DNA from 4 places in the Bacillus sp. FJAT-42376 genome. Region 4 is predicted to be linked to each of the others. Evidence: predicted binding sites of a transcription regulator. Region 4 holds the regulator's gene; each other region holds the start of a gene.
The links. The regulator LexA, encoded in region 4, represses DNA repair genes until DNA is damaged. The targets are predictions, from matches to a motif close to CGAACATATGTTCG.
Positions count from the first base shown of each region.

Region 1: a site for LexA is predicted at 5,472-5,485, ahead of CEF21_RS09740 (WYL domain-containing protein). Genes of this name have one in related genera too.
Region 2: a site for LexA is predicted at 3,416-3,429, ahead of CEF21_RS14325 (DUF6434 domain-containing protein). Genes of this name have one in related genera too.
Region 3: a site for LexA is predicted at 3,599-3,612, ahead of CEF21_RS14395 (Y-family DNA polymerase). Genes of this name have one in related genera too.

Region 1 is NZ_CP033906.1:1,925,683-1,933,649, forward strand. Features, by position in the region: gene CEF21_RS09710 (hypothetical protein) at 1-385, opposite strand, end outside; gene CEF21_RS09715 (PilZ domain-containing protein) at 536-901, shown strand; gene CEF21_RS09720 (DUF1659 domain-containing protein) at 1,129-1,347, shown strand; gene CEF21_RS09725 (DUF2922 domain-containing protein) at 1,369-1,587, shown strand; gene CEF21_RS09730 (YvrJ family protein) at 1,647-1,841, shown strand; gene CEF21_RS09735 (efflux RND transporter permease subunit) at 1,882-5,061, opposite strand; gene CEF21_RS09740 (WYL domain-containing protein) at 5,219-5,431, opposite strand; gene CEF21_RS09745 (hypothetical protein) at 5,572-5,781, shown strand; gene CEF21_RS09750 (hypothetical protein) at 5,870-6,109, shown strand; gene CEF21_RS09755 (hypothetical protein) at 6,521-6,976, shown strand; partial or broken gene CEF21_RS21940 (transposase) at 7,317-7,481, shown strand; partial or broken gene CEF21_RS21945 (transposase) at 7,951-7,967, shown strand, end outside.
Region 2 is NZ_CP033906.1:2,847,485-2,855,451, reverse strand. Features, by position in the region: gene CEF21_RS14345 (ArsR/SmtB family transcription factor) at 1-169, shown strand, start outside; gene CEF21_RS14340 (MFS transporter) at 175-1,425, shown strand; gene CEF21_RS14335 (DUF4395 domain-containing protein) at 1,460-1,879, shown strand; gene CEF21_RS14330 (oxidoreductase) at 1,906-2,790, opposite strand; gene CEF21_RS14325 (DUF6434 domain-containing protein) at 2,803-3,396, opposite strand; gene CEF21_RS14320 (TerD family protein) at 3,559-4,179, shown strand; gene CEF21_RS14315 (alpha/beta hydrolase) at 4,238-5,152, opposite strand; gene CEF21_RS14310 (Type 1 glutamine amidotransferase-like domain-containing protein) at 5,189-5,926, opposite strand; gene CEF21_RS14305 (GNAT family N-acetyltransferase) at 5,943-6,404, opposite strand; gene CEF21_RS14300 (hypothetical protein) at 6,517-6,699, shown strand; gene CEF21_RS14295 (alpha/beta hydrolase) at 6,740-7,657, opposite strand; gene CEF21_RS14290 (hydroxymethylglutaryl-CoA lyase) at 7,784-7,967, opposite strand, start outside.
Region 3 is NZ_CP033906.1:2,859,457-2,867,423, forward strand. Features, by position in the region: gene CEF21_RS14365 (hypothetical protein) at 1-325, shown strand, start outside; gene CEF21_RS14370 (DUF2552 family protein) at 694-936, opposite strand; gene CEF21_RS14375 (iron-sulfur cluster biosynthesis family protein) at 947-1,270, opposite strand; gene CEF21_RS14380 (CDGSH iron-sulfur domain-containing protein) at 1,412-1,621, shown strand; gene CEF21_RS14385 (HPr family phosphocarrier protein) at 1,646-1,882, shown strand; gene CEF21_RS14390 (YolD-like family protein) at 1,926-2,264, opposite strand; gene CEF21_RS14395 (Y-family DNA polymerase) at 2,282-3,538, opposite strand; gene CEF21_RS14400 (YqzH family protein) at 3,748-3,954, shown strand; gene CEF21_RS14405 (DUF1572 family protein) at 3,976-4,515, shown strand; gene CEF21_RS14410 (hypothetical protein) at 4,579-5,559, opposite strand; gene CEF21_RS14415 (GNAT family N-acetyltransferase) at 5,689-6,207, opposite strand; gene CEF21_RS14420 (hypothetical protein) at 6,396-6,833, shown strand; gene CEF21_RS14425 (bifunctional cytochrome P450/NADPH--P450 reductase) at 6,852-7,967, opposite strand, start outside.
Region 4 is NZ_CP033906.1:2,428,428-2,436,394, reverse strand. Features, by position in the region: gene tkt (transketolase) at 1-1,955, opposite strand, end outside; gene CEF21_RS12180 (DUF896 domain-containing protein) at 2,062-2,292, opposite strand; gene CEF21_RS12175 (YneB family resolvase-like protein) at 2,400-3,062, opposite strand; gene yneA (cell division suppressor protein YneA) at 3,071-3,391, opposite strand; gene lexA (transcriptional repressor LexA) at 3,542-4,165, shown strand; gene CEF21_RS12160 (magnesium transporter CorA family protein) at 4,288-5,724, shown strand; gene cysI (assimilatory sulfite reductase (NADPH) hemoprotein subunit) at 5,899-7,617, opposite strand; gene CEF21_RS12150 (assimilatory sulfite reductase (NADPH) flavoprotein subunit) at 7,645-7,967, opposite strand, start outside.

The DNA.
Region 1 (7,967 bases), 500 kb from region 4:
GCCATACGGGACCGGGGAGAAATCCGAACAAACGGACTTTATCTGAGAACATGATTCCAACCGTTACAAAATAGGCGGAAAAAGCAAACGGCAAATAAGAGAACCTGGGGCATGGGCCGTCAGCAAATTTATACGCGTCATACATGGCGAATAGATAGACACAAGGATAAAACATAAGCCATTGAAGGTCCGCTGTGCGAAAGGCTTCTGTAATATCGCCGTTAAAGCTGTATTTAATAGACAGATTAAAGAGGGCATTCATATTAATCAAAAATTCCAGTGCAATGAAAACAATGCCTTTTCCAAAGTGGCCGTTAAGGAACTGCCCGAACCCAGGCAGGGCGATGCTCCAAAGAATAGCTTCCAGTTTGCCTGTTTTTTTCATCGAAAAGCTCCGTTCGCTTGTTTTTATTAGGTTTCCCTCATCCGGTATGAACATACATAAAAGCCCATCCATTCAAAAAAAGATTGAATATCATTCCTGAATCGGCTATTTTTACAATAGATGGATTACTTGCCAGAAAGGGGATTTTTTATGCGGTATAATCGTTCTGAATCATTCCGGTTTGTGTTTTCCGATCCGGTCGATGCTTCTTTTTCCATTGTTGAAAGAAGCGGAAAAGAAGTTCATACAAAACAGGGGAAAGCTGTCATTATGGACATAAGCCCATCCGGCCTTAAGCTGATCTCCCATCTGGAGCTGCCAATGGAAGAACAGGTTATTTTAAATATTACGTTTACCATTAGGAATGAGGAGCTTGAACTTCGCGGTATACCAATGTGGAAGAAAAGATCGGGCAGCGGCTTTCAATACGGAATTAAAAGTGTAAATGATGAAATCCTTCGGGAACGGATTGTAAAGGAATTAAAGGAGTATGCTCAAACCAGAACAAAAGCATAATGATGAACTCTGTTGCATGCAACTGAATTAGCACTCCGGGACATGAAAGTACCCGGGGTGTTTTTTTATGGGGTAAAAATAGGATCCAGTTTTAGTCCGCCGCACCAAAAAATATTGTTTTTAACCTTCTCTCTCCTGTCTGGCGATTCGAAAACAAATAAATTGGCAGGTTTCCGCTACTTTCCCTTTCTTTCGGTGTATTGCTATAGCGAAAGGGGGTGAGAAACATGGCACAAACAATTCTAATCGACAGACAGCTGCGACTTGTATATGACCTCGGTCTGAATAAGGAAGGAAAGCAAGTATTCAAGTCCAAGACTTACAGCAATGTTAAACCGGCTGCTGATTCTGATCAGCTGATGGCAGCAGCATTGATTCTTTCAGGGCTGCAGCAGTACCCGCTTTTCGCAGCTGAGCGTCTGGATGTAAATGAAATTCAAAACTAATGAATGGAGTGAGGTGTAAAAATGGCAAAAACACTTGAAATGCAATTTGTAAATGAACAGGGGAAAACCGTCACAATCAGTGTAGATGCTCCAAAGGAATCGATTACAAACGAGGAAATTGCGGCAGCGATGGATGGCCTGCTTGGATCCGGTGTTTTTACTTCCGGAGGAGGCAATTTAACATCCAAAAAAGGTGCGAGAACGATTGACCGGACTGTAAAAGACATGGATATAAAATAAACAGGGAAACAGGGGGCTGACCATGTCAGGTCCCTGTTTTAAAAAAGGCAGGGGGTAAAATGGAGCAATGGCTTCAGCTCATAGGAGACACAGGGTTTCCGATTGTCGTGACGATGTACTTGATGCACAGGATTGAAGGGAAACTGGACGTTCTGATCCAGACCATTCAGATGCTTCCGGTCCGGATACACGATGAAAAAAGAGAATCCACAGATCGTACGGGCAGAATGCATTTAACTGAAAAAATTCAATAAAAGAATCCCGGTCATCAGACCGGGATTCTTTGACATTCTATTATTCAGCTGTCCCATTCATTCTTTTTCTTTCCTTTTTGGACTGTTTAAAGAAGAACAACTCGTATACAACCGGTACGATGATCAGTGTCAATAAGGTGGATGAAGTTAATCCGCCGATTACCGTAATGGCAAGACCCTTTGAGATCAGTGTGCCGGATGACGTTGTAAAGGCAAGCGGAAGCAGGGCCGCAATGGTCGCAAAAGCTGTCATCAGGATAGGACGCAGTCTTGTTTTTCCTGCTTCGATGAGCGCCTCGCGGATGACAAGGCCTTTTTGCTCCCTGTTCTGGCCGATCCGGTCCACCATTACAATCGCATTGGTTGTAACAATTCCAATAAGCATGAGCAATCCGATCATCACGCTGACGCTAAGCGGCTCTTTCGCCAGATAAAGCCCCAGAAGGGAACCGACCGGAACAAAAATTAAGGAAGACAGGATAACAAAAGGAATTCTCGCCTTGCCGAATGTAATCAGCATGGTGATATACACAAGTCCGATTGCAACTGCCATCGCAAGGCCGAGCTGCTGGAACGTCTGGACGGTTTCGTCGCTTCCGCCTCCGCCTTCAAGGGAAACTCCTTTAGGAAGATCAACATCTTCCTTTACTCCCTTGATAACAGAAGAGGATACTTCCGCTATATTATCGGACGTAATTTGGGCACTTACCTGAGCATACACTTTTCCGTCCAATCGCTGAATGGATGTGAACGCATCAACCTCTTTTATATCTGCAACATCTGAGAGTTTGATTGGCCCTTTTTGGCTGAAGATGACCGTATCTTTCAGCTGATCCACGGACGTAATATCTTCTCCGTAGCTCAGTTCCACACTCCGGTCCTGCCCGTCTAATTTTAAATCTCCAACATCGACAGGCTTCGTCTGATCGGAAACCGTGCCGAGCACCTGGAATCCGGAAACTCCATACTCATCTGCTTTGTCGGGTTTGATCGTCACTTCCGCCTGTTTCTGTTTTTCTGCAAAATTGTTGGATACATATTTCAAATCTTTGTTTTTGTTCAGATAATCCTCTACTTTTTTAGAAGCTTCGGATAAAGCGTTCAAGTCATTTGAATATAAATCAATATTTACATTGTTGTTGGATGGAGGTCCGCCGCTGCTCTGCTCCTGAATGCCGAGTTTCGCATCCGGTGCTGTCTTTTCTGCAACAGTTTCCATCTTTTTCTGAAGATCTTTAATATAATCCGATACTTCTGTTCCATCTTTCAATGTAATAAAGTAACTGGCTTTATTCTCCCGTTTGAGTCCGGTTGTAAAGTCACGGCTTCCAATTCCGGCTGTTACTTCTTCAATCGGTTCCTCTTTATCAAACATTTTTTCCAGTTCGAGGGAAACATCGTTCGTTTTCTCAAGTGTTGTAGAAGATGGAAGCTCTACGCTTGCAACGAGCGTTTTTTGCTCTTCGTTCGGAATAAAAGTGAAACCGAGTCCGCTGACTAAGAATACGGAACCGAATAAGAGCAGGAGGGAAACCCCGATAACGGCAATTTTATGATTCAGCGACCATTCGATTACACCGGCATAAAACTTCTGAAGAGGGCCTTCCTTCTCTTCTTTCGGAACTTTTTTAAACGAGAACCGTGCCAGAATCGGTACAATCGTAATGGATACAAGCAGAGAAGTAATAAGGGCAAATATAATCGTTAAAGCGAACGGCAGGAAAAATTCGCCTGTAATGCCTCCTACAAATCCAAGCGGCAGGAAGACGACAACCGTTGTGATGGTAGAAGAAGTAATAGCTTTCAGAATCTCTTTAGTGGAATCCTGAATAAGTTCATTGGAAATGCCGCTATTCGTTTTGCGCACGCGTCTGAATATGTTCTCAATAACAACGATACTGTCATCCACAACACGTCCTACTGCGACAGCCATTCCGCCAAGTGTCATGATATTCAAAGAAATATCAAGCTGGTTCAGGAAAATGGAAGTGACGAGCAGGGAGAGCGGAATCGAAATAATAGCAATGATGGTCGCTCTGAAATTCCGAAGGAAAACAAGTACAGCAAGAGAGGCGAACAATGCTCCAAGAAGTCCTTCGCGAATGAGTGTTTCCACTGACTTTTCAATGCCTTCAGCCTGGTCAAATCCAATGGAATAATCCAATTTGTCGTCGTATTTTTTCAGTGTCTTGATGACTTCATCCGCTACTTCAACGGTGTTGGCATCCTGTTTTTTCGTAATCGCCATCGACAGGGAGTCTTTGAGATTGTAGCGGGTTAACTCCGGGCGGTCTGTAATGGTTTCGATTTTAGCAATATCTTTCAGTTTTACTGGTTCCTGCTGTGCAGGCTGTGCAGTCTGAGGTGCTGAAGCGGCAGGTGCTCCGCCGGATGGAGATCCTTGTGGAGAACCTCCTTGCTGTCCTCCCGGAGCGGCCGGTGCCTGGCCGGATGTTGGGCCTCCCTGCGGCGAACCTGCTGCCGGTGTCCCGGAGGTAAGCTGCAGTTCTTTCAATGTGTTTACTTCATTTAATCCTTCCTGTACTCTGATTGGAATTTCGGTATCTTGATCTACGACGTTTCCAGCAGGAAAAGATAAGTATTTTGCGTTGATTTTGTCTTTAATCTGGGAAAGAGACAAGCCGCTTTTTTCGGCTTTTTCTTTATCGACCGTAATACGGACCACTTCTTCTTTAAGTCCTCCGACTGAAACACTGTTTATGCCGGAAATTTTATTCAATTCCGGAATGACATCGTCCTGCAGCAGTGATTCAATATCAGCGTTGTCCTTCGTAAAGAGGGAGATGTTGAATATCGGGAACGTTCCGAACGAAAAACGGTTTACTTTCGTTTCGGCTGTGTCGGGAAGATTCGCTTCACCGATCAGCGTGTTAATCTGATCTTCAACTTTATCAATATCAGTGTTAAACGGGAATTCGAGATTGATGATGCCCACACTTTCATAGGAGGAGCTGGTGACACTTTTTACCCCGTCAATCCCTTTAAACTCGTCCTCTAGCTTCGATGTAACCTGCTCACTGACATCATCAGGGGAGGCTCCGGGATAGACTGCTTCCACTGAAACTTGCGGAAATTCAATGTTCGGCAGCAAATCCACTTTAAGCTGTGTAAAACTGTATAGCCCTCCCAGAATGAGCAAAAAGGAGATAATGAAAACAGCTACCGCATTTCTAAGACTAAATTTAGTTAAAAAATTCATGGCTACACCTCTTTGTATTAGTTGTACAAAAGTTATACAAGAAATACTATACTCCCTTTTCTGTAAAATTGCATCTATAAAATGTAAATAAATTGTGACGGAAATGAAATGAGAATTAAAAAGACCGCCGCCGGAATTTCCCGGGGGATCTGCAGCACTATTTTCTGGAATGAGAAAGGAATCCTGCTGAAAGAATCCGCTCAAGCTTGAATACCCGAAGTTCTCCTTTCAGAAGGCAGCGGGCTGTAATGGATTCCGCGGATTTCTTGAGAACGATGATGGGCCGCTGTGTGATTTCCCCGCGGCTGGATAGATAGATTACCTGGATCGGTTTTTTCGTCTCCAGACTTTTTGATAAAATAATGCCCAATTATATTCCCTCCTCTTTGTGGATGTATATTCAGTATATACGAACGCATGTTTGTTATGCTACTATTTAAGAACATTTGTTCTTTAAACGACTGAAGCAGTAATCAGCGTCTATCCGTTGTAAACAGGAGGGTGACCAGGGTGAGGCATCATATTATGTACACATTTGTTATACAAGGAATAAGAAACATAAAGGTTATGGACTTTCAGGAAGGAAGAATTCTTACCATTTCATCAGCAGAGCTGGAAACAAATCTGCTGTACAAAGAGTTAGCCGGGGACCTAGCCCCTTTTATCGAAAAAATCAATCAGGGAGGCTACGATTATCATCCGCCAAAAGGAAAAAAATAAAGGATTCCCAATCTCCGGACCGAATATAATCCATATATGATATGACAGCGATCTGAGAGGCATACACTTTAAAAAAGGGGTGCTGGATATGTCAGAAAATGAAAAGATGGAAGAGCTTTACAACATTTCGCAGGAAATTGTACGAACACTTCTAAAGGATGGTTATGAAGGGAATCAGCAGGCATTAAGACAAGCAGTCGAGCTTCTGAGCAGGTCAGTGGGAGATTTATCTTTCATGTACGGGAAAAAGGATGCGTGCCACGAGGATCTGCTTAAAGGGACTGTAGCAAAGGTTCAAATTTCGTATAATGCCGTTCAAATGAAATGATTCTTTGGCTTATGGGCAGGTTCAGTGTTCAGACAGTTTATAAAGAAGGAATGAATCGTTCATTTTCTATTTAATAGGGGCATGTCTTCATTCACGCGAAGGGCAAAAAAACAGCCTGTCTATTTCTTAGCGGGGCAGACAGGCTGTTTTTTTTGTCTATATTCCAGTTATAAACTTAGAGTAGAAACCGCAAAAAGAACATTCCGGTATTCTAAAGAATTTAAGTTAAGCATTCTTGGGGCTTCTATATTTAATCTTTTATTACTACCTAATTTACACTCAAGTAATAAAAGATCTCTACGTTAATAAAGAAACTTTTCATAAATATGGGTAATAAGTAAGTATTAATCAATTCCAAATTATTTTAAAATATAAATATATTGTTAAAATAAAATTGGAGTGAAGAAAATAATGAAAAAATTAGTTGAAAAGTTTACACCCATAATTCTAGCAACATTAGTGATCATTGGTGGAGTAAGTGCCTTGCCAATGAAAAAAGCGGCAGCTTACTCTGGAGTTAAAACAGTTGAAACAAGTAGTAATTTTACATACCAAATTGGATACCATGAAATTGCTACAAGTGAAGATAGTTCGAACGTTTATGGATCTGTAAAAATGGCTCCAAATACAGCTGCATACATTCGGATGACTCTTCAAAAATACGAAGGAGGAGCTTGGAAACAAATTTCAGCACATAATGCTGGGTATGCATACTCCGAGTATGGAGATATTAAGCAAGCACACACTACTTTTACAAACGTGATAAATAATGCTGGTCGAACTATAAGAATACAAGTAGATTTCTTTAATAATTCTAATTACACTGATAATCTTCAAACAGCTTATTCATATAGTTGGACAAGATAATTGGAATACTACACTGGTTAATAATGAAAATAAGGCTAGGGCAAAGCCCAGTAAATAAGAGAGGCCGCCGCAAATAAGTTTGCGGCGGCCTCTCTTTCTATTCTTTACGTTCATTTTTAATAAAAAATATAATGATACCTTTTGATAAAAAATAAAGTTACCACACAATAACCAACGGAAGTGTCCTTATATATAAACAGTATAACATGGACCAGGTTGTTTTGCCCTTGGATCTAGAAGTGAAACTCGATGAAAAAGATATAGCCTACACCGTTCATCATATGGTTGAACAGATTCCTAACAAATCGTTTTTTAGTTTCCTACTCTAGACCGATGTCCAGCTTATCATCCGAGAATGATCATGAAAATTATCTTTTGTGCCTATACCCTATTTGTTTTTTTAGGCAGAAAAATTGAGGACTCCTTACTGACAGTGTTCGGATGATGTGGCTTTCTCAAGGGTATGTAACGTGTTATCGAACTATTAACAGGTTCCGGGTACATCAGGAAGTAAAACACCTTCTCCATCAAGCTTTGTCCAATTTTGCTGTCAGCTGGGCTCAAAAAAAGCGAATTGCTACAGAGGGTATTTTTATTTATGAAACCAAAATTGAAGCCAACGCAAATATATTAAAATTTGTATGGCGGAAATCGGTGGAAAAATTCAATGCCTGTTTGATGGAGAAGACCAGGCAAATCTATGATGAACTGTTGGGGAAAAACATTATTCAACCATTGAACGGGATTATGAGGACGAAATCAAGGGGGGAAATTCTCTTTAATCGTGAAACAATTGGAAGAAAAAGTCGAGGGATGGAATTGAAAATTAGAGTCAAGATAAGATAGGGAAGAGCGGAAAGAACTTCGTTGCATGCGCAAAGAACCAAAGAAGCTTCATAAGATGTTTACAGACTTTGTGATGGGTATACAACTCATTCCATTTTGAATCATATTGAGAAGCACTTCTTAAACTCCCGGAGTATATCGTCGC
Region 2 (7,967 bases), 420 kb from region 4:
GCAGGAAATAACAGATGAACTCGGGATGGGAAAGACGACAATTCATCATCATTTAAAAACGCTTAAAGGAGCAAGGCTTGTAGAAGTAAAAGAATCTAAGTACTTCCTGAGACAGGTCTCGCTTCAAACGCTTTCTGAAGAACTCACCCAATTTCTGGACAGGAAGTGATTCAGATGGGAGAACGAGCTTATGTAATGGGGGAAGCAAAACAGGAGCTGAAGAAAAATCGAAACATCCTCAAGCTTTTGAGCGGCAATTTTATTTCGTTTTTCGGAGACCAGATCTACTTAATTGCTGTGCCGCTGATGGTACTCGCTCTTTCAGGCTCGCCTTTCATGATGGGAATGGCGGCGGCGGCAGAGCGGCTGCCCATTCTTCTGCAGCCGGCAGCAGGGATCCTGGCAGACCGGATGGACCGGAGGACTCTTCTCCTGATCTGTGATGCGGGGAGATGTCTTTTAACAGGCATCTTGGGTACTCTGCATCTTATTGGTGCTTTGGAAATTTGGCAGTTGTTCTTTGGTGTTTTTGTAATCGGAATCTTTAGCCAGGTGTATCAGACTGCGCAGTTTGCCTATATACCAAAACTCGTAAGAAAAACCGATTTACCGGCCGTAAATTCCATCAATTCAGCCATCCTTAACACATCCGTCCTAATGGCACCGGCCATTGGCGGGCTGGTAATAAGCTTGTATAATCCTGGTATTGGATTGCTGATCAACAGTGTTAGCTTTTTCATCGCTTATTTGTCCATATTATTAATTCCGATTAAATCCATTCCTATTTCTCATAAAGGAAAGCGCTCCTTTTGGAACGATGCAGTGGAGGGCTTTCAATATGTCATGAAGACGAAGCCTATTTTTTATACGAACATGGCGCTGCTTCTGTCTGTAGTTGGAACAACTCTTTTTGTGACGATGCTGATTTTTCATTTGAAAGATACAATTGGTCTTTCTGAATGGGAAATCGGACTGCTGTTCTCTTTTAGCGGAGCTGGCGCGGTAGCGGGGGCCATGGCGGCAGGACTCTTCAAAAAAAGGATATCAAATCGAAAGCTGCTCTTTCTCTCATCTTTTATAGGCGGGTGTTCCATTTTTCTATTTGGTCTGAACGAACAATTCTTTTTGCTGATCATACTGAATGCAGTTGGAACGGCAGCCGCTGCGGTGATGAATCCTTGTATCGCCGGAATAAGGCAGGATTTTACACCCGATCATTTGCTGGGGAGAGTTCAGGCAACAAGCAGGCTTATGACATGGGTACTTATGCCGCTTGCGGCCTTTATGGCGGGTGTTTTGGCTGAAAAGGCAGGTACACATGCTGTGATCATATTGGGGAGCTTTTTTTCGCTGGCTGGATCTGTCGTTTACTTAAAGCTTGAGAAGGAAAACAGCAAGTTTCCCAAAAAGAAAAGAATGGTGTAAAATACGTATATTCCAATCAGTAAGGTGGGTTTTTATGAAAACCATTCCGAAACCGCTTGTTTTGACCAATCAATGGTTCATCGTCCTTTCTGTTTTAGCAGCATGGCTTACTGGCTGGGGATGGATTTTACTCATTCCGTTAGCAGCAGGATTAATGGGGTTAATTTATAATTTTAATCCCATCATGAAGACGGCCGGACTATTCCTGAGAAAACCGGCATCCGCCTACATTCCGGAGGATTTTGATCAGCAGCAGTTTAACCAGGCGATTGCCGTAAGCTGTCTTGCTCTTGGTTTTATTGGGTACGTGATGCACTGGATGATACTTGCTTATGTTTTCACGGCAATGGTTGCTCTCTCAGCCTTTATTGCAATCCTTGGATTCTGCATCGGATGCTTTATCCGCTTCCAATGGCAGCAATACCGTCACCGCAGACAATCAAGCCGTGTTTAAAGAACCCATGCTGGACGGGTTCTTTTTTATTTTTTCGGCAAAAGTCGGCGTATGATAATGGATTCCCAAATACGCCAGGGCAATACTCTTTTTAAAAGGAGCGTTAACCGGACTCCCTTTCCAATTGGATATCTGAGCTTATTCACCCTGCGTTTTTCGCATAAAACGGTTATTAATCGCACCACATCCATTGGATCCCCATGTTTTGCACTACCTCGTTCCAGCTCATTTTCAATTCCTGTCATATAAGAAAAGTAGGGAGAATGCGGGTCCATCGATACTTCCGCCACCTTTTTCCCAGTTGTCCAAATGTTCGTTGAAAAGGATCCCGGCTCAATCAGCATGACATCAATGCCAAACGGTTTCACTTCCAAACGAAGGCTTTCACTAAATCCCTCAAGTGCATGCTTGGATGAGACGTAAGGGGACAGACCCGGAAAACCGATCAGTCCGCTTATGCTGCTCATGTTGATGATCTTTCCGCTTTTCTGGGCGCGCATGAAAGGAAGAACAGCCTGAGTGACCGCGATGGCACCAAAGAAATTCGTTTCAAATTGCTCTTTAAACTCTAAGATCGTAATTTCTTCACTGAACCCTCCGAAGGCAAATCCCGCGTTGTTGATCAGGACATCAATCTTTCCGGTTTTTTTCAGAAACTGCTGGAGTGCCTCGATCGAGTCAGCACTGGTCACATCCAGAGGATGGATCGAAATCTTTTCTGCACACCCGTTATGCTCTGCTAGTTTTAAAAGTTCCTTCGATTTATCCATATTTCTTATAGCTGCGATTACGGTGTGGCCTTTTTTGGCTAATTCAAGGGAAGCGAGCATCCCAAATCCGCTTGACGCCCCGGTGATGAGGATCGTTTTTTTGTTTGATGTATTTTCAATCGCTATTTTTGCATTCTTCATCCCATTTCTCCTTCAATCTTTCTTATCCGTATGAAGCCCGTTATGCTTGTACTTGCTGCCGCCGGGAAGGTTTTTGACTGTATTCCATGCCTCAACAGCTTCTTTGCGCTTTTTTCCTTTATTTGCAGGGTCTGCGAAAAAGTCGCGGGTGAACTGGTTGTATTGAAATTGCGGGGAAATGGCTGTTTTGTAGGAAGGGTCTTTTTTTCGTTCTTCCTCTTCATGCCAGGCTGTTACAGCATCCTTATATGTATACCCTGCATGCGTTTTGAAATAGTTCTGTATGTAGGTAGAAAAATGAAATCCCGGTCCAATCACTGTCTTAAAGAAGGCTCTTGCTTCCTGGCTGCAGCGGTGGTTCTCCGTAATCACCGTTTCCAGAGTCAGCTCGCGGCGGGTCTCTTCTCTTCCAGGAGGATTTGCAGATCGTTTCGGCTTTAAAATTTCTCCTGTCTGCAAAAACGCTACAATTCTCGAGGAAAGCTCTGATTTGGAACCAGAGGGGGATAGTCCATGCTCTCTGCAAAAAAACTGCAGCTCCTCTTTTAACCAATAATAGTTGGTGAATTCCTGTACAGCAATAGATAGAGTCAGATTCGGCCTCATTTACATGCCTCCTATTGAAAGAACGTACGTTCCTTTTTAGGAGATCATATCACAAAAAGAGGAAAAAGTAACCATAGATGAGCGGTATTGGAGAAAATGCCCTATTTTTAGTAGACTAAAAGGTGAAGTGGAAACATCATCCAGCAGAAGGAGATGAATAGAGTGATTGAGTTAAAGAAAAAAGGTGAATCCATTAATCTCTCAAAAACAAGCGGATCAGGTATTGGCGAACTATTGGTGAATTTAAATTGGAATCAGAAACCGCAGAATCAAACTGGAAAAGGAGGATTTTTATCCGGATTGCTCGGGAAAGGTGCAAGTCAAGCGGACCTTGACTTAGGCTGTTTATATGAACTTAAAAACGGCCAAAAAGGCTGCATTCAGGCCCTCGGAAATGCGTTTGGAAACCTTAATCAGCTGCCTTATATTCAATTGGACCACGATGATCGGACTGGAGCGGCGGCGGGTGGAGAAAATCTCCGGATCAATGGAGACCGGGTACAGGAGATGAGACGGATTCTTGTATACACGTTTATTTATCAGGGAGCAGCTAACTGGTCAGAGGTAGATGGGGTCGTTACACTAAAATACGGCACTGGCCAGGACATAGAGGTGAAGCTTGATGAACACCGCAATGGCCAAACGATGTGTGCCATTGCCATGATTGAAAACGTCCAGGATCAGACGTTTAATGTTACACGTCTTGTCGAATATTTTCATGGACATGCAAAAATGGACCGCGCCTTTGGATGGGGGATGAAGTGGCAGGCGGGAAGAAAATAAAGAGAAGGGTCCTAGGCTTAGCTTAGGACCCCCGGATCTCCCAGATGAAACCAGCTATCTACTGTGTTACAGGCACAGCCTCTTCCAAAAATTCATCCAATATCCGCTCATATGCTTCCCGATTCTCCGTAAACGACATCGCGTGATCCCCTTTTTCAGCAAAGTAGATTTTCTTTGGACCGTTTTTCTTTTCATACAGCAGCTGAGATGATTCAGATGGAATGTAAGCATCGTCCTTGCTGTGAATAAAAAGGACGGGACTTTTAATCCTATCAATGAATTGGATAGGGGATACGTCTTTAAGAGAGTACCCGTCGCGCCATTTCATAAAAGGGCGGGCAATCGGCATGACAAGAAAGCCTGGCAGACGGAATTCTACTTTCAGACGGTAAAGCAGCTGCTTTTCCAGGCTGTCGAACGGACAGTCGGCCACGTAAAAATCGGCCCCGTCCTCAAGCATTCCGGCATACAGCAGCATGGTAACCGATCCCATGGATTCTCCGTGGATGCCTAACGTTATATCCTGTCCAAATTGCTCCTTCAGCCAATGAACAACGGCTTGCAGATCGTATTTTTCATAATGGCCGTAGCTTGTCGTTTTCCCGCCGGACTCCCCATGTCTGCGATGGTCATAGATCAGGACGTTGTATCCGCGCTTTAAAAACAAATTCATGTATTTAACCGAGTTGTAGCGGTTGACGGTAACCCCATGGCAGATGATGACAAATTTGCGGTCCTCGTAAGGTGCGACGAGGTAGCCTTTGACGTCATATCCGTAAATGGACGGAATCGTCACTTCAGTTTTTTTCAGCTCATCAAAATCCTTCTGAATAAAATGCCCGTCCAGTGTTTCGCGCTCCAGAATTTCTTCGTCTGTCCGCTTCTTAATAAACATCATCATATTTGTGAAAAAGAAGCCAACGATGAATATGTAGGAAAGGGCAACGCCAAGACCAATCCAAAGTTTTTTCATTCTATATCCTCCATTCAGGACTATTCTATCTTCATTTTAGCGATTGACCGGCTGAAAGGAAAGCAAAGCATTGTTACCGAACTGCTTCATCTTCCCATGCGGAAAAGGGGTGATTAAAGAGCCAAGATCCTTCAGTGAAAGCCCGCAGAATAAATGGATGCTCTCAGGTGAACCGATGATTTCATACGTATTTCCGTTTATATATAAGGCGCAGTCATCTTCTATAGCTATCCCTTTTCTGTTTGTTTGCTCCATAAGTGAGGCAAAGGCTTCCGCACGATCAGGCTGATTAAAATGAGGGCAAAAAACAGCATTCAAAATAGACCATCCTTCACTTTCCGCATAACCGTCTCCCTCATAATCCGAGCGAAGGCCGCTGCTGAACCAGCATATGGCTCCTGCACTGATTCCGGCAATCAGTTTGCCGGATTGCAGAGCGTCGATGAAAAGACCATCGATTTTCCATTGTTTCGATGCTTCTATCATGTTCACATAGTTTCCTCCGCCAAGGTAAATCAGGTCAGCAGCTTGAAAGGCTTCCGTCACTTCTGAGTAAGAATGGAAGAAAGCCGTCCGCAAAACGGAAACCTGGCAGCCAAGACGCTGTTCAAACACACCGAGGAATTCTTTTATGTAGACTTCATCATCCGAAGCCGCGCTTGGAATAAATAAGACTACTGGATTGTCTTTTCCTGTCAGCTCCGCCAGCCGCTGATTGATAAAAAAATGATCAGACTTTCTGGCGTATCCGCCTCCGATGATGACTAAGCGCATTCTTTGTTCCCTCCATTCATAAAATCGGCAGACTGAAAATGTATTGTTCGCCAATCTTTCCGGTCTTTCGATTGCCGGTGTCAAAAAATCCGGTCTTTATGTATAGATTTTGGGCAGCGATATTCCTATGGTTGACAGCGAGAATCACTTCAGCACAATCTGGAAATTCCTGCTGAACAAACGCCTTCAAAAGCTTCAGTCCTCCTTTCGCATACCCTTTACCCTGATCAGAGAAATTGACAGAGAAAGAAGTTAATAGCATCCGGTTTGGAAGATCCGTATAGTCGTTCACTCTTTCACCGGAGTGAAGAAGAAAAAAGCCGACTGGTTTTCTCTCATACAGAATGACAATTGGATGTTCGCCATTGGAGCCTTCAAGCCGGTCGACAGGCAGGGCGGTGAATGGCATTTGCTCTGGCGGAAGACTGAAATCTTGCAGTCTTTCTTTATGATGGGGCTGATATTTTTGTAATTCCATTTTAGTCGCTCCTTTACAGGCGGGGATTTCTAATCCATATCATACAGGAAAGTCAGCTGTTGTTACATAAAAATTCTTATTGTGGTAAAATAAGGGTAAAAAGGAGCGGGAGATGTCAAAATTAGATTTTATTTGGGATGCCATCTTGTTGTTTGGAATGGCTTTTAGAGGAGTTTATTTCTGGGGAATGCCGGTTTGGGTGTTTGCAGTCGTGATTCTTCTGGGGATAGGTTTGTATATATACTACTATATAAAATTTAAGAAAAGAGAAAGCAAAGAAAATACTCGATTTTGAACAGCACAGAGAGAGATTGGACACGAGTATGCCCAATCCATCAGCCCTTGCCATCTATTCCGATTTTCTCCAGAAATGCGATAATCTGTTGTTTATACTCCTCCCTGTTGTGCGTGAAAGACATGGCATGATCTGCGTTATCGGCTATATAGATCCCTTTGGAACCAGATTTATGCTCATACAAATGGATGGAGGATGAGACAGGAATCGTGCCATCTTTCTTCCCGTGAATAAATAGGACAGGCTTTTGGATCCGGCTGATGATTTTTATCGGCGAAACCTCTTGCATCCTATAGCCGTCCCGCCATTTCAGGAAAAGACGGGCAATCGGCATAACAAGCCATTTCGGGATGCTGATTTCTGATTGCAGACGGAAGAGAAGCAGTTCCTCCAGGTCTTCAAACGGACAGTCCGCAATATAAAAGTCAGCTGCATCTTCAAGAATGCCTGCGTAAAGGAGCATCGATGCAGCCCCCATGGATTCACCGTGGATCCCGAGAAGGATGTCTTCTCCATACCTCTGTTTTAACCAGGTTACGGCAGAGCGCAAATCAAACTTCTCATAGTATCCGAAGCTTGTCGTTTTGCCTCCGGAATCGCCGTGGCGCCGATGATCGTAAATCAGAACGTTATAGCCCAATGAGAGAAAAAGGTTCATATACTTAAGAGAATTATAGCGATTCATTGTCACTCCATGGGAGACGATGACAAACTTTTTCTCTTTAAATGGGGCAATCAGCTGCCCGCTCAGGGAGTATCCGAATTCAGAAGGAATGGAGACGTTTCTTTTCTCAAGACTGTCATAATCCTTTTGGTCAAAATGGCCGTAAAGCCGCTCTTTTTCGAGTATTTCTTCATTTGTTTTCTTTTTGGAATACATCATCATCTGGGTGAAAAAGAATCCGACAGAAAGAGTATAAGAGAGGGCTGCGCCAACTCCGATGGCAAGCTTTTTCACTGGCTGATCCCCCTAAGAAGGTTTTTGTCATATTTTATCGGTTTATGGGGACGAAGGAAATGAAAATGCTTGCCCGATGTGCTGCAAAAAAAATCCGGACATCTGCCATTCAGATGTCCGGATTTATTATGCCTGTGCCGCCATTTTTTCTTTCCATAGAAAATATTGCTTGCTGGAAATTTTTTTATCCAGAAACGGCTCCATTTTATGCACCGCCGCGAGAACCTTATCAAGAGAGATTCCTGTCTCAATCTTCATTTCCTGAAGCATGTAAAGGACATCTTCCGTCGCTACATTGCCGCTCGCGCCC
Region 3 (7,967 bases), 430 kb from region 4:
CTTTTTCAGTCTGCTCGATGTGTTCAGCCAAAATCCATTTTGGCAGCTGTGGATCTTTTTTGTCCTATTAGTCTATAACTTTATGTTCGGGCTCCTAATAGCGAGCCTGTACCAGCGTTTTGGAAAAAACGGACTGTACCTTTTCTTCTCTGTTCTCGTACTTCTTCTAACAGGTTTAACCTTAGTCTTCAGCTACTTTCAATGGTGGGTCCCATCTTTTGGGTATATAGCAGATCATCCAACCGCTGTTTCTTTATGGATTCTTCTCATTAGCCTGATTTTCCCTGTTTTCTCTTATTTGCTTCTTCGAAGGGCTTCAATCTAATTTCCAAACGGGGCTGCCCTTAAAGTATTCTAAGATGTCCCACTTGCTATTTAACTTAGATTTGTTTAGCCTGATTTCCACTGCAAGGGCTTCCTTTAAGCCTCCTCTGGCTTAAGCGCCTGCGGGGTGCCGCTCCCGCCGGAGTGTCGCCCTTCCGCTTCAATCAGCATGACTCAAATGTCAAACGAAAACAGGGAAACGCTCAGAATGCGTCTCCCTGTTTTACGTGAATGAGACGTTTCAGACAGCCCTGTTTTTAATCAGACTGGATGCCCTGCTTTCCGTAATCAGCACTTTGCGCCAAAGAAATGAATTAATTTCCCATTGTAAGAACCAAAAAAAGAGAAGCGCCTAAAGCGCCTCTCTCCTTATAGTACATCCGTTACATCTTCCATATTTTCGCGCATCCAGGCAATGGCATCATCAATCGTCGGGAATTCCTGGGCCTGGAACGTCATTTCGTCCTGCAGGAGCCAGACGTTCTTTTGTTCGTCATGGATTCCTCCAATTGACCAGTGCATCAGACTGAATGGATGATTGTTGTTTAAAAATGATACCCATGTTTTGTCCTGGGCAATGTTTTTCATCGATTGAAATTTGTCTTTTTTCATGGTGTCTTCCTCACTTAACGACTAAACTCATGCGCGGATTGAGCATTTGTGACGGGCTTTTCAGCGCAAAGGTATTGGCGGATTCAAGAAAATCTACGGTCATGTTCTCATCTAAAAAGACCATTTTTGTCTTTTCCAGATAGACCGGTTTGAAATTGGTTTCGATTTTCAAATCATCCTCTTCTGTTTCCTTCACAAGCCAAAGGGCTGCGACCCCTGATACGACACAGCCGCATCCCTCTGTATCGTATTTCAGCTTCAAACGAGCTTCCGGATGTTCGCGCAAGCTCGGCGCAATTCGTTCCATTGCTTTTTCTGTAAATGTTACGTTCATGTCTCGCACCTTCTTTAGAATGATGTATGGACAGTTTACCACACTCTCAGCTTCTTCGCCCTTATGATGCAAAGGTTCGTTGCTTTTTCAACTGGTTCAGATTAACATTAGAGTATCTTTTTTCTGGAAAGGAGGACAATGATGTCTAAAGTTCAAATTAAAATATTGGATAACGGCCCTTTCCGTGTAACAGGAGATGTGGAGCTTGTGGATGCAGACGGTAATGTATATCCGGCTAAGCCCGCTTTTTCTTTGTGCCGCTGCGGCCAGTCTAAAAAAATGCCCTATTGTGATGCAACCCATAAGGGCACCTTTGATTCCTGCGTTCGTGCAGAAAAAGAATTGGACTAATCGATCATACTGGGGGATGGGATAATGAAAGTTCGTGTCGTAAAACCTGTTTTTGCAGATCCGGCAAGCCAGCTTGTTCATACGGCCAATCAGTTTGAAGAAAGAATTTTAATAAAAAAAGAACACTGGATCATTGATGCAAAAAGCCTTCTTGGGGTTCTGGCTCTTTCCCTGCAGCCCGGGGAAGAAATTGAGATTGATGCGGAAGGCAGTACGGCAGCGGAAGAGGCCCTTCTGCAGCTTGGCCTGTTTGAAAAGTAACCGGCAAAAAGGCCAATCAGCGGACGTACTGATTGGCCTTTTTTTATTCTTCCTTCTGCTCTTCTATCTTCACAATTCCTTCAAGCGGAATCATCTGCCTTTTGCCTGCTTCATTTACAATCCGGATGGCCTGCCCGACCGGATCCAGAAAATGAATGTATCCGGTGTACGGCACGAGCTTCTCATGCTCGTGCACCGTAAATCGGAGGAGCTGATGATTTTCCATCGCCATGCAGATGATCTCATTAAATTCCTCCAGCTGCTGCTCATCAATCTCAGGCTTTGCCGTATACTGCTCTTCTTCTTTCCACTGGCGGAGAAGCCTCACATGCTCCGGCAGCATCATCGATGTCCATTTAATATTTCCGCGGTCACGGATCATTTTCCTCCTCTCCTTTCTTATGCCTTATGTCCTCCGACTAGTGTTGCCCGGTGCTTCGCTGTTCCCGCTTTCGTGTAGGAAACAGCCCGAAGCAGAGAATCAGAGCCGTGTTTGCTTCGGATGGAATCCATGACATACCCGAGTGTCCGGTGCTTCTCCCGGTCAGGCTGAAAGAGATTGAGCTGGCTTTCCGTATCCTCCTCAATGTTGGACAGGGCAATGGAGATTTTACGAACCGTTTTCCCGTCATAAAACTCCTCAAAAAGCTCCAGGCATGTTCGGTAAAGATCCATCGTGATATTTGTCGGCTCCTCCATCGTCCGGGAACGGTAAAACCCGCCCCCCCATTCATCCTTGCTGTAGCCGACGCCAAAACTGATGGTCCGGCCCGACCGGCAGTGATGGCGCGCTCTTCTTGCCACCTCTTCGCACATTTCAAGGATGACGTGCTTCACCTCTTCCGGATCCGTGTAATCACGCATAAGAATCTGGCTTTTGCCGAAGCTGATCTGCCCCTGCATAATCGGCTCGCCGAGGTCGGACAAATCCACGCCCCAGGCATGATGATAAAGCTGGCTTCCCATAATGCCGAATTTTTTTTCCAGCACTTCCAAAGGGTAATTGGCAAGCTGGCCGACACTGAAAATGCCCATCCGGTTCAAATTTTTTTCCATCCTTCCCCCGATGCCCCACATCTTGCTCAATGGTTTTATATTCCACAAGTTTGTCTTCACATCATCATAGGTCCATTCGGCAACCCCGGTCTTTTTTGCCTCAATGTCCAGGCATATCTTGGACAAAAGCATATTCGGGCCGATGCCGATCGCACACGGCAGCTGGAATTCCCGCTCCATCTCGCTTTTAATTTTCCAGGCAATCTCATGGGCGTCCCCCCATAAATGTTCGACACCGTCGACCTGGATGAAACTTTCATCTACACTGTAAATATGAATGGCTTCTCTCGGCACATAGCGGTAAAACATTTTTGAAAGCTCAGTGGAAATGCGGATAAACAATGCCATTTTCGGGTTTACAACGTGGATCCGGGGATCATCCGGGATTTCAAATTTTCTCGATCCTGTTTTAATATTAAAGTCCTTTTTCAATTGGGGAGATGCGGCCAGCACCACACTTCCCTGCCTTTCGGTATCCCCGACGACAGCAAGGTAGCAGGTATGCGGATCCAGTCCCATCAGGACAGCCGCACAGCTCGCATAAAAGCTTTTCATATCAACGCAAAGAATTTTCTTTTTGGGAAGCTGGTCATAATCCATCGCACTTACCCCTCCAGCAAGAATGTGTGTTCGTAGTTCTATTATACCGCTAATCATAATCGAATAAACGTTCGTATTCAATGGTAGTTTTTGCCGAACAGTGGAATATTGGGGATTTTTGAAAAAAAAGCCATTCGATCCGCCGAAAAATCTTTTTTAGGCAGAAGGAATGATCTTATAATGTGGGGAAATAGAAAGCAGGTGTGACGATGCAAACAGAATGGCTGGAGAAAATGCTGACCCGTGCCTTCAAGCAGTATGGGCGGGATTTGGAGGAGCATCCGCTTCCAGAAAAAGATATGGTTTCATTTATGGATGATCTGGGACGGTCAAAGGATGAAGAAACGGAATATTACGAGGTCATTGAGAATCTGGTATACGAATATATGGTGAATAAGGATGACTGCAGATTCTAATCCGAAGCAAGGAGTGATGAAATGAGTGTGGGAACGGTGTATCTCAAAGTCGTAATGAATCGCTTTAAGGGGGTAAAAAACTTAGGTGACCGGGCAATGGAACAATTAACTGAACAGGATTTACATTGGAAGCAAAACGAAGAAACAAACAGCATCGCGGTCATTGTCAAGCATATGAACGGGAACATGGTTTCCAGATGGACCGATTTTCTCACCACTGACGGGGAAAAACCTGACCGCAGCCGTGAGCAGGAATTTCTGAACGATTTAGGAGACCGGGCGGATGTCATGCAGGTTTGGGAAAATGGCTGGAATGTATTGTTTCATGCACTCGGGCAGCTCACGGAGGAAGATCTGCTAAAAGAAATCTTTATACGGGGCGAATCGCACATGGTAATGGATGCGATTGAAAGACAGATGGCCCACTACGCGTATCATACTGGACAGATTGTGCACATCGGAAAGGAACGGAAGGATGCGGAGTGGAAAAGCTTGAGTATACCGAGGGGAGAGTCGGATATTTTCCTGCAGAAAATGCTAGAGAAGCATCAGAAGAGGTGATTCGTGATGGATTCGGGCTGGACTGTAAGCTTTTCCGGCCAACCTTCCTTTTCCGGCCGTTCCTCATCTCTTTCCGGCCGATCTCACCTGAATTCCGGCCGTCCGAACCTCTTTCCAGCCAAACCTCTTTTTCCTGCCAATTCCGGGTCTTTTCCGGCCGTTCCCCATCTCTTTCCGGCCGATCTCACCTGAATTCCGGCCGTTCCGAGTCTCTTTCCTGCCAACCTTCTTTTTCCTGCCGATTCCACGTCTTTTCCGGCCATTCCTCATCTCTTTCCGGCCAATCTTACCTGAAATCCGGCCGTTCCGAGCCTCTTTCCTGCCAACATTCTTTTTCCTGCCGATTCCACGTCTTTTCCGGCCGTTCCCCATCTCTTTCCGGCCAATCTTACCTGAATTCCGGCCGTTCCGAACCTCTTTCCAGCCAAACCTCTTTTTCCTGCCAATTCCACGTCTTTTCCAGCCGATCTCACCTCGAATCCGGCCGTTCCGAACCCTTTTCCAGCCAACCTTCTTTTTCCTGCCGATTCCACGTCTTTTCCGGCCATTCCTCATCTCTTTCCGGCCAATCTTACCTGAATTCCGGCCGGTCCGAACCTCTTTCCAGCCAACATTCTTTTTCCTGCCGATTCCACGTCTTTTCCGGCCGTTCCCCATCTCTTTCCGGCCAATCTTACCTGAATTCCGGCCGGTCCGAGCCTCTTTCCAGCCAAACCTCTTTTTCCTGCCAATTCCACGTCTTTTCCAGCCGATCTCGCTTCTTTTCCGGCCAATCTCACCTCGAATCCGGCCGTTCCGAACCTCTTTCCAGCCAAACCTCTTTTTCCTGCCAATTCCACGTCTTTTCCGGCCGTTCCTCATCCCTTTCCGGCCGATCTCACCTCGAATCCGCCCGTTCCGAACCCTTTTCCAGCCAACCCTCTTTTTCCTGCCGATTCCACGTCTTTTCCGGCCGTTCCTCATCTCTTTCCGGCCAATCTTACCTGAATTCCGGCCGTCCCAAGCCTCTTTCCAGCCAACCTTCCTCTTCCGCCCTCTTTTCAACTCGCTTTCGAATCATCCATGTACGGCCCGCCACAGCAGACAATTGTTTCACGCGCTCCGCTGCAATATCGCCGCCTAAGAGTGAAAAAACAAAAAACCCGTACCAACAGGTACAGGTTCCCCATCTTTTCATTCAGCCTGCAGGGCGATCCATTCTCTCCGCAGAATTCCCATAACGATCCGGTCAAATGCTTTTCCATCCCTGAGGACGGTTTCTCTCAGACGGCCTTCTTCTTTGAAGCCCGCTTTGCGGTAAGCACGAATGGCCGGCTCATTGTAGGAAATGACATCAAGTCCAACACGGTTCAGATTCAATTCATAAAACGCGTACTGAAGAAGCAGCTGAAGGGCTTCTGCTCCATAGCCTTTTCCGCGGTGTGCTTCCTCTCCGATTCCAATGGCAAGAAGGGCGCATTGATTATTCCACTCAATGCTGTGAAGGGCGGCAAACCCAAGCAGCTGATCCCCTTCATTCGTTCTGATCCTGAATTCAAGTGCTTTTGCAGGAGAATCCGGAGCCTTTGGGAAGGCAAAATCCGTATCCACCATCCTAAGATAATGGCTGTTTTGCCAGCTGTTCATGTCCTCTATGTCTGCGATTCTCGGTGCGGCAAGACGGATTGTTCTTCCAGTAAATAAATCGATCAATTGTTTCGTGCCCCCTTAATTTTAGGGGCTCAGACGGTGCCGGCCCCGCTATTTTTAATATTGGTTTTCTGCACGGCAATCATTGGCGCATCTCCTCTTACTAAGATATGTGAATTATATGATAATTCGGCGTGTAAATCAATTGTTTATGGAATATAATGGTATAAAAGAGTGATGGAGGTGCCACCATGAGAGCTTTGGCCAGACAGGCTGCCGTTTATGTCATATTCCTGCTTCTAGCTGTATGGCTGTTGTATAGCGGGGCGCACTTTGGAATTCAGCTTCAAAAAGAAGGAGAAGAAATTTATGATATGAGAACATTCCGGGCTTTCCAGGCTCTTTTTCCTATTGCCGCCGGGATGCTGTTTGCGGTTCCAGAGCTGATATTGGGCTTCTGGAGAGAAGGACGCTGGAGCATCAATTGGCTTAAGCTGCTGATTTTTGGTCTGCCTCTCGCATACATAACAGGAGGAAGCCTGCAATTTCTCACCGGAGCCAATCTCCTGCCGTTTTATGATTTTTTCACAGGAGGATCCGGGACCTTACAAGGGATTATGATCAGTTCCATTTGCGCAGCTGCTTTTGGGTATGTTCTCCTTTCATGTGTAAGAAAGCAGCCTTGTTAAGGGCTGCTTTCTTCGCATTTATTTACCTGCCCAGACATCCTTTGAAAAGCGTCCCTGCTGCTGAAGATCAGCAAGCCAGCTGGCTGCTTCTCCTGCTGATACAGCTTTCTCGGTCTGATAGATTTCGGTTAACACGTTCTCTACAGCGGGTGCCATTTTGCTTCCGTCCCCGCAAATGTAAAGATGGCCTTTTTTCTCCAGCAGGGACAGGAGATGGGAGGCGTTTTCTTTTATAAGATGCTGGACGTATGTTTTTTCTTTCCCTTCTTCACGGGAAAAAGCAGTGTGAAGGGTTACAAGACCATCCTGTTCTGCCTCGATAAGCTCTTGTTCATAAAGATAATCGTGTTTGCGGGCTCTGCAGCCAAAGTAAAGGTGCGCTTCCCCCAGTTTGTATCCCTGCTCCTTTAATGCGCGCCTTCCCTGAAGGAATCCTCTGAATGGGGAAATCCCCGTTCCCGGGCCGACCATAATGAGCGGTGTTTCAGGGTTCGCAGGCCGTTCAAAGCCGCTTTGAGGCTCCTTCACAAAGCAGGTAACCCTGTCTCCCGGAAGCAGCCGGGAAAGGTAGCCGGATGCGACTCCGTTGTATTCACCCGCTCCGCTCCACGCTGCTGTCTTTAGTACACCCACAGTGAGACTGACTCTCCCTGCAGATGTTTCAGGTGAGCTGGAAATGGAATAATAGCGCGGTTTGAGTGCTGGAAGCATACCTACAAACTGCTCAAAGGACAGCTCGCAGGCCATGTATTTTTCCAAAAGCTCAAGCATCGTTACGCGTTTCGCCAAAATTTCTTCCTGATACCGCTCCAGCATGGCTTCCAATTCCATACGGTGCGGAGGACAAACATTGACGGCCGCAAGAATTTTCAGCTGAGATCTCGTTACAGGCTCTTGAAATTCCACGAAGTTTGTAAACAGTTCGCGAACACCAACCGGGCGCCCTTTCGGCAAATGGGAGGTGCCGGCTCCTTCTCCACTTAAAACCAGCTGCTCATGACCGTTTAATTGAAATCGTCTAAGAACCCGGTTCACCAGTTCCGGACTGTTTTTCGGGAAAATCCCGATATGTCCGCCTTCTTTATAGCCGATTCCATCCGGAAGCAAAAATTCAATATGGCGGGTGCTCCTGCC
Region 4 (7,967 bases):
AACTCTTTCATAATCGTTTCACCTGGTGCAGAGGCACCGAAACGGTTAATGGCAAGAATCTCTCCTTCATCGCCTGTATAGCGTTCCCAACCAAGCGGGGAAGCAACTTCAATCGCCAGACGTTTCTTGACATTTTTCGGAAGGACGGAGCGCTTGTAATCTTCTGTTTGCTCTTCAAACCGTTTCCATGAAGGCATACTTACAACGGAAGCATCAATTCCCTCGTCAAGAAGCGCTTTTTGAGAAGCAACTGCAAGGCCGACTTCAGAACCTGTAGCAAGCAAGATCGCATCTGCTTCTTCTTTTTGGGAAGGAGATACGACGTATGCTCCTCTTTCAACACCCGTATCCGCCAATTTGGCTGAGTGTTCCAACGTCGGAAGATCTTGTCTGGATAGAACAAGCGCTGTCGGATTGGATGTGGAAGTGACGGCTAACTTCCATGCTGCTGCTGTTTCATTCCCATCTGCCGGGCGAATGATGTCAAGGTTTGGCATCGCACGCAGTGAGGCAAGCTGCTCAATCGGTTCATGCGTTGGTCCGTCTTCACCGACCGCAATACTGTCATGTGTAAACACAAACGTTACTGGCAGGTTCATTAGTGAGGCAAGACGGATAGCCGGACGAAGGTAATCAGAGAATACAAAGAACGTTCCTCCGAATACTCTTAAGCCGCCGTGAAGAGCCATTCCGTTTAAAGCGGCTCCCATTGCGAATTCTCTGACCCCGAACCAAATGTTGCGGCCGCTGTAATTTTCAGCTGTAAAATCTTCCACATTTTTAATGGTCGTTTTGTTTGAACCTGCAAGGTCGGCAGATCCGCCGAACAAGTAAGGAACATTTTTAGCAATCGCATTCAGCACTTCTCCCGAGGAGGCTCTGGATGCAAGGCCTTTGCCGGCTTCATAAACAGGAACGTCCTTGTCCCAGCCTTCTGGAAGCTCACCCTGGATAGCACTTGTCAGTTCAGCTGCAAGCTCAGGATACGCTTTTGTATATTCCTCGAACAATGCATTCCACTCTTGTTCTGCTTTTTTACCCGAATCTTTAATGGTCTTCTCAAAGTGTTCATACACTTCATCCGGAACATGGAAATCCTGTTCAAATGTCCATTTGTAAGCGTCTTTAGTGAGCTTCGTTTCCTCTGCTCCGAGCGGTGCGCCATGAACTCCGGATGTGCCGGCGCGGTTTGGTGAACCGAAGCCGATTGTAGTCTTCACCTCAATCAATGTCGGCTGATCTTCGTTTTTCTTTGCCGCTTCAATGGCACGGCCGATTTCTTCTGTATCATTCCCGTCTTCTACACGGATAACCTGCCAGTTCATTGCTTCAAACCGCTGCTGCACGTTTTCGCTGAATGAACGGTCCAGATCGCCATCAAGTGAAATGTCATTTGAATCATAAAGGACGATTAGACGGCCAAGCTTTAAATGTCCAGCATAAGAAGATGCCTCAGATGAGATTCCTTCCATCAAATCACCGTCTCCGCAAATAGCGAACGTATGGTGATCCACGACATTAAATGAATCTTTATTATATGTATGGGCAAGATGACGTTCTGCCATAGCCATTCCGACTGCCATTGCAATCCCCTGTCCGAGCGGTCCGGTTGTTGCATCTACACCAGGTGTATGTCCAAACTCGGGATGTCCAGGAGTTTTACTGTTCCATTGACGGAAAGACTTTAGATCTTCCATTGTCACATCGTATCCCGCAAGATGCAGCATGCTGTATAAAAGCATTGAGCCATGTCCAGCAGATAGAACAAAGCGGTCCCGGTTGAACCAGTTTGGATTTTCAGGATTTTGTTTCATATAATCTGTCCATAATTTGTACGCCATCGGAGCCGAGCCCATAGGCATACCCGGGTGTCCGGAATTCGCTTTTTCAATTGCATCAATAGACAATGTCCGTATCGTAGCAATGGACAAAGAATCAATAGTAGATAATGTCATGATAGACCATCCTTTCGAGTAAACAATTTACCTTCTTATCATATCCGTACAGCCCAAATAGTACAACTAATAGGCCTGTTAAATTAAGCAGGCCTATCCTCGATTCTTAGTGTAATCTTTTATTTTTTTCATCTTTTAATTTCTGGGGTGTTACGTCATTTCCTTCAGGATCAACGACTGTTACACTTTTTAATGTGTTTTTCATTGAGCTTCTGAACGTCCGCAAATATTCTTCCCTGAGTTTTTTCTGTTCTTTCTGCTCCTCGCCAGTCAATCCTTCTGATTTAGACTTTTTGGAAAGAAAATTAATTCTAGCTATTTTATCGTTTGAAAGCATGTGCATTCTCCTTTATTCCCGCTGCGCCAATGGTGAAAATTGCAGGATATCGTATCAAACTATAGTGCAATGGTACAAAAAAGCTATTAAAAAGGCAACCGAACAGATTACCTGGTCTGTTCGGCTGCCTCTTGTTCTTCCTGATAATCCTGATACCTTCTATGCACGGTCGCTTTTGAAACCGAATATCCGAATCCTCTTAATGTAGCGGCAATTTCAGCGAAAGTCAGTTTATTCCTCCTAAGGCGTACGATTTCCTCTATTGGAACCTCTATTTTGTCCTTTCTTCCACCGGAATGTATGTCAGTAAGATTATTCCGAGGATCGTATCCTTTCTCGATAGCCCGCTTCATCCCCCGCCGGATCTTCATATTATGTATTTTCCGCTGGTACTCCTCCACGATGCTGACGATTTCGAGCACCATCGTATCTGCTTCTGATAATTGAAGCTCTCCTTGCTGGGCAATGGAAAATACTTTTGCCCCTTCTTTATATATACAGTGCAGAACCGCCATTCTGGCACTTCCTCTTCCAAGTCTCGTTTCATCTTGGATGAGAATCGCATCTGCTTCTTTATTTTTTATTAGGTCGAGAAGATCAAGGATGCCTTCCCTCTCAATTTCGTATCCGCTTGCCTGTTCGGTTATGGTCCGGACAAGCTCCATGCCATGCGATGCGGCAAGTGCAGTCAGCTCCTCTTTTTGCCTGTGCAGCGATGTTTCCTGTTCTTCTTTAGATGTACTCACTCTGCAATAGATTGCTGCTTTCAAACAAACACCTACTCTTCTGATGCTATAATACGGGAATCAAGATCGTATAGCTGATCTTTTTTTATCGGAATGACAATCCGGTCCCCCGGTTTAATGACAATGGAGGATAAATGATTTTCTTTGTCGACCCATTCAACGAATTCCATCTGCGACAGGCCATGCTTATCTTCGAGAGCCTCAGCGATATCCCACAAAGTATCTCCTTCACGGATTTCTATTTTAGCATATTTGTCCAGTGCTTTGTCTGTACCTGCCCCGGCTGCCGCAAAAACAATTCCTGCTACAAGAATAAAAAATGATGCTATGAGTGCAAATGTGCTCTTTGACATATTAACCCCTCCAGAATGTTTGTTCGCTTTTTCTGATTTTATTATAAGGCGAACAAACATTCCTGGTCAAGCGTTTTTCGAACTTATGTTTGTATATATAGGTAAATCATGCTATAATCACTATAAATTACTTACTTTGAGGTGCTAGCGATGAGCAAATTATCGAAAAGGCAACAGGACATTCTTGAATTCATTAAACAGGAAGTAAAAAGCAAAGGCTACCCTCCTTCCGTCCGGGAAATCGGCCTTGCCGTAGGCCTCGCTTCAAGCTCTACCGTGCATGGGCATCTTGCAAGACTTGAAAACAAAGGTTTAATAAGAAGAGACCCGACAAAGCCTAGGGCGATTGAAATTCTTAACGAAGACCAGGGAGCCGGCATTCCAAAAACGGGTGTGATCAACGTTCCAATCATCGGGAAGGTAACAGCCGGTGTTCCGATTACCGCCGTAGAAAATATTGAAGAATATTTTCCTCTTCCGGAACGGATCGCTTCTCCTGATGAGCATGTCTTTATGCTTGAAATTGTCGGAAACAGTATGATAGAAGCAGGTATTCTGGATGGTGACCTCGTTGCCGTGAGACAGCAGCAGTCTGCCAACAATGGAGATATTGTCGTAGCGATGACGGAAGATGATGAAGCGACTGTAAAACGCTTCTTTAAGGAAAAGGATTATATCCGTCTTCAGCCTGAAAATTCTTCAATGGAACCTATTTTGTTAAGAAATGTATCCATTTTGGGAAAAGTGATTGGTGTTTACCGCACGGTTCATTAAGAAGCTTGTTCTTCGGGACAGGCTTTTTTTTCGGGAAAAAATGATAAAATAAATCTTTATCCCCTATCCTATTGCATAGGGTCATTTTGCCTTTACTTTTATTCACCAGGAGGAAGGTTGCCATGTCCGGCCAATCCAAGGAGCTTATACTGGATGAATCATCCAGTCAATTTATCTTTCCGTTTTCCCTTAAACCTGCAGGCATAAAGAAAATGGAGGGTACGCTAAAATCATCCGGCTACGAATTTTTCAGGCTCGAAGCAAAGGAGTTGGAAGGTGCTTTTTACGGCCCGGGGCAAACCGTGTCACATGATCAGATGGATCAGTACTTTTTGCCGTTTATTGAAAACCTTCTGTTTACGGAAGAACCAGCACAGGAATCCCTAAGCCGCTTTTCCAAAAGCCTCCATTCAAAAATACGCCTTCTGTTCGGTGATGAGAAGCGTTCATTTGAAGTGGAAATTCTGTCTGCCGATCTCTTTATCTGCCCGTTTCAAATTGGGATGATATCGGTCAGGACCCGCTTGGCTGATACAAATCTTAAGCTTTCGGATGTTCTTCATTTCCAAAACCAGTTTCGGGTCCTTGAACCGAAAATAGTAAAGAAAAAACAGCTTCAGGTTCTTTCAAAAGACGGAACCTATGACAGTATTCAGGATTATATATTTAAGGAGGTTGCTCCCTGCATCGTTCCTTATATTCAAACAGGGGCAAATAAAACCTCTTACTTCGGGAGCCTCCCTTATTTTGTAGATGAAAGAATGTACGTTGTGAGTACACTCGTGTCTGCTGAAGAGTATGTTTCAAATCAGCATTTGTTTCGCTCCGGTCAGGTTAACGGCTACGATCCCGAAGGCATGCCGTTTATCTCTGCCTACGATCCCGAATACATTGATGAATACGCAAAGGAGCACAGTTACAGACGCTGGGCTCCCCAGACCCAGTATATTGTGAGCGATCATGCTTTTACTTGCCTTACACAGCGGGGGACTCATGTTCCTTTGATTAAATCTGAGATGTTCGGCCAGCATTACTACAACTTGCTCCTTCACTTTTTTTATAAAATGGTTCTGTTAAAACTGTCCTACCAATACTCCCTTCTTTATAGAAGAAACAAAACCGGAGAAATTGAACAGCTCATTCAGACCATAACGGAGTTTTCAGGAAAATATCACTTTAAGGAAATCAGCAGCAGGACGGAAGGCCAGGAACTTGCTGTATTAATGAATAAAGTGTTTCATATCTCCACATTGTATGATGAAGTCAAGAAGACACTGGACAGCTTATTCCGGAACCAAGAAAAAATTTCAGCGAAACGGAATAATTATCTGCTGTTTATCTTAACCACCTATACAGTGATCTCCGGGATATACGGTATGAATCTCGTGATAGAAGACTGGAAAGGGAAAATTGACTGGACGATCATGGCCCGTTACTCGGTTTTCGAGTATATTGCCTTCTGTGTCGCCATCAGCGGAATCCTGATGGGCATCGGGCTTGGTGCCGGGGCTATATTCAGTTTGAGCCGGAACCTTATTATACGGAAGAAAAAAAGATGACCCCTTATATGAGCGGGTCATCTTTTTTCTGTTACACTTTGCTGCTGTATGCAGTCAGAAGGCGCTTTGCTTTCCTTGGGCGAGCAGTTCGTTTCCTCGTGAGCCTGCGGGATCTCACCTGTCCCGCTGCTCTAATTATCGCGTATTCCGCCCAGGGTTTTAAAACCCTGTTATTTAATGGTGAAAATTCGTTCCATCTGTTGTTGCAGCAATCACTCCGGTGCGAATGACAAAATCACCAAAATGCTCTCCCGCCTGTCTCTCTTTCGCATAGCGGGGCAAAAGCTCCCGCAGCTCGCGGAGAATTTCCTCTTCTCCGATGTTTTCTCTGTACATTTTACTGAGCCTGCTGCCGTCAAAAGCTGCTCCGAGGTACATGTTGTATTTTCCGGGAGCTTTGCCGATAAATCCGATTTCTCCTAATGCATGGCGGGCACAGCCGTTCGGACACCCTGTCATGCGAATTGTAATTTCTTCGTTTTTCAAACCATTCTCATCCACGATTTCTTCAATTTTATTAATCAAAACCGGTAGATAGCGCTCAGCTTCTGCCATTGCAAGGCCGCACGTCGGGAGTGCAACACAGGCCATTGAACTTCTGCGCAGGGCCGAAAAGTGTTTTCCGTCTGTAAGGCCGTATTCACTGATTAAAGCGTCAATCTGTTTTTTCTTCTGCTGGGACACGTTTGCAATGATCACGTTCTGATTGGCGGTCAGCCTGAAGTCGCCTGTATGCACTTTCGCTATTTCCCGCAGTCCCGTTAAAAGCTTCACCTGTTCAAAATCAGCTACACGTCCGCCTTCGACAAACAGGGTATAGTGCCATTTCCCTTTTAAACCTTTCACCCAACCGTAGCGGTCTCCATTATGATCAAAGCTATATGGCCTTGCTTCATCGAGGCTCCAGCCAAGGCGGTTTTCTAATTCTTCCTTGACTGTTTCAAGACCAAGACGGTCTACGGTGTATTTGAAACGGGCATTTTTACGTTCTGAGCGGTTCCCGTAATCACGCTGAATGGTTATGACTTTTTCAGCAAGATCAAGAATTTTATCCGGCGTACAAAAACCAATTGGCTTTCCGAGCTGCGGATAGGTCTGCTGGTCCCCATGGGACATTCCCATTCCGCCGCCAATCAGGACGTTAAAGCCGGTAAGCTTTTCCTCTTCAACAATGGCGATCAGCCCGAGATCCTGCGAAAAGACATCGATATCATTTGAAGGGGGCACAGCGATTCCGATTTTAAACTTCCGCGGCAAATAAAGTGGTCCGTACATCGGTTCCGCCTCTTCCGCTTCCGCTGTTCCCGCTACCTTCTCTTCATCAAGCCAAAGTTCATGATAGGCCCGGGTGCGAGGGAGCAAGTGTTCACTCAATTTTTTTGACCATTCATATACTTCTGCATGAATGCCCGATTGTTCAGGGTTCGGATTGCACATGACGTTCCTGTTTACATCTCCGCAAGCGGCAATTGTATCCATGAGGGAAGCATGGATTTCCTGGATGGTTTTTTTCATGTTCCATTTTAAGACCCCATGCATCTGAAAAGTCATTCTCGTTGTAAGTTTCAAGGTTCCGTTCCCGTTTGTCCGGGCAAGCTCATCCATTACAAGCCACTGGTCTGGAGTAGCCACGCCCCCGGGAAGGCGGACACGGAGCATAAATTGATAGGCTGGCTCAAGTTTTTGCTTTTGACGCTCATTCCGGAGATCACGATCATCCTGCAGATAGCTTCCATGGAATTTCATCAGCCGGTTATCATCATCGGAAATACCGGAGCTGATCGGTTCAAGCATTGATTCTGCCAGTGTTCCCCGTAAATAATTGCTTTCTTCCTTTATGCGTTCCACATCACTCGGGGTACCGCCGGGTGCAGTCAGTTTTGTGTTGGTCATGCTAACCTGACTCCTTTCCTGTATGGATTAATAAACATCACGCTGATATCTTTTATCCCGCTGCATAGAAGCCGCGTATTCTTCTGCTTTTTCACGGCTCATCCCGCCTTCATGTTCAATAATTTCGATAAGAGCCTCATGTACATCCTGGGCCATGTTTTTCTCATCGCCGCACACATAGAATACGGCACCTTCCTGAAGCCAGGAGAAAAGCTCTTTGCTCTTTTCGCGCATCCGGTGCTGAACATAAACTTTCTTCTCCGTATCACGTGAAAAGGCGACATCCATTCTCGTTAATACGCCGTCTTTTATCCATTTTTGCCATTCTGTCTGATAAAGGAAGTCGGTAA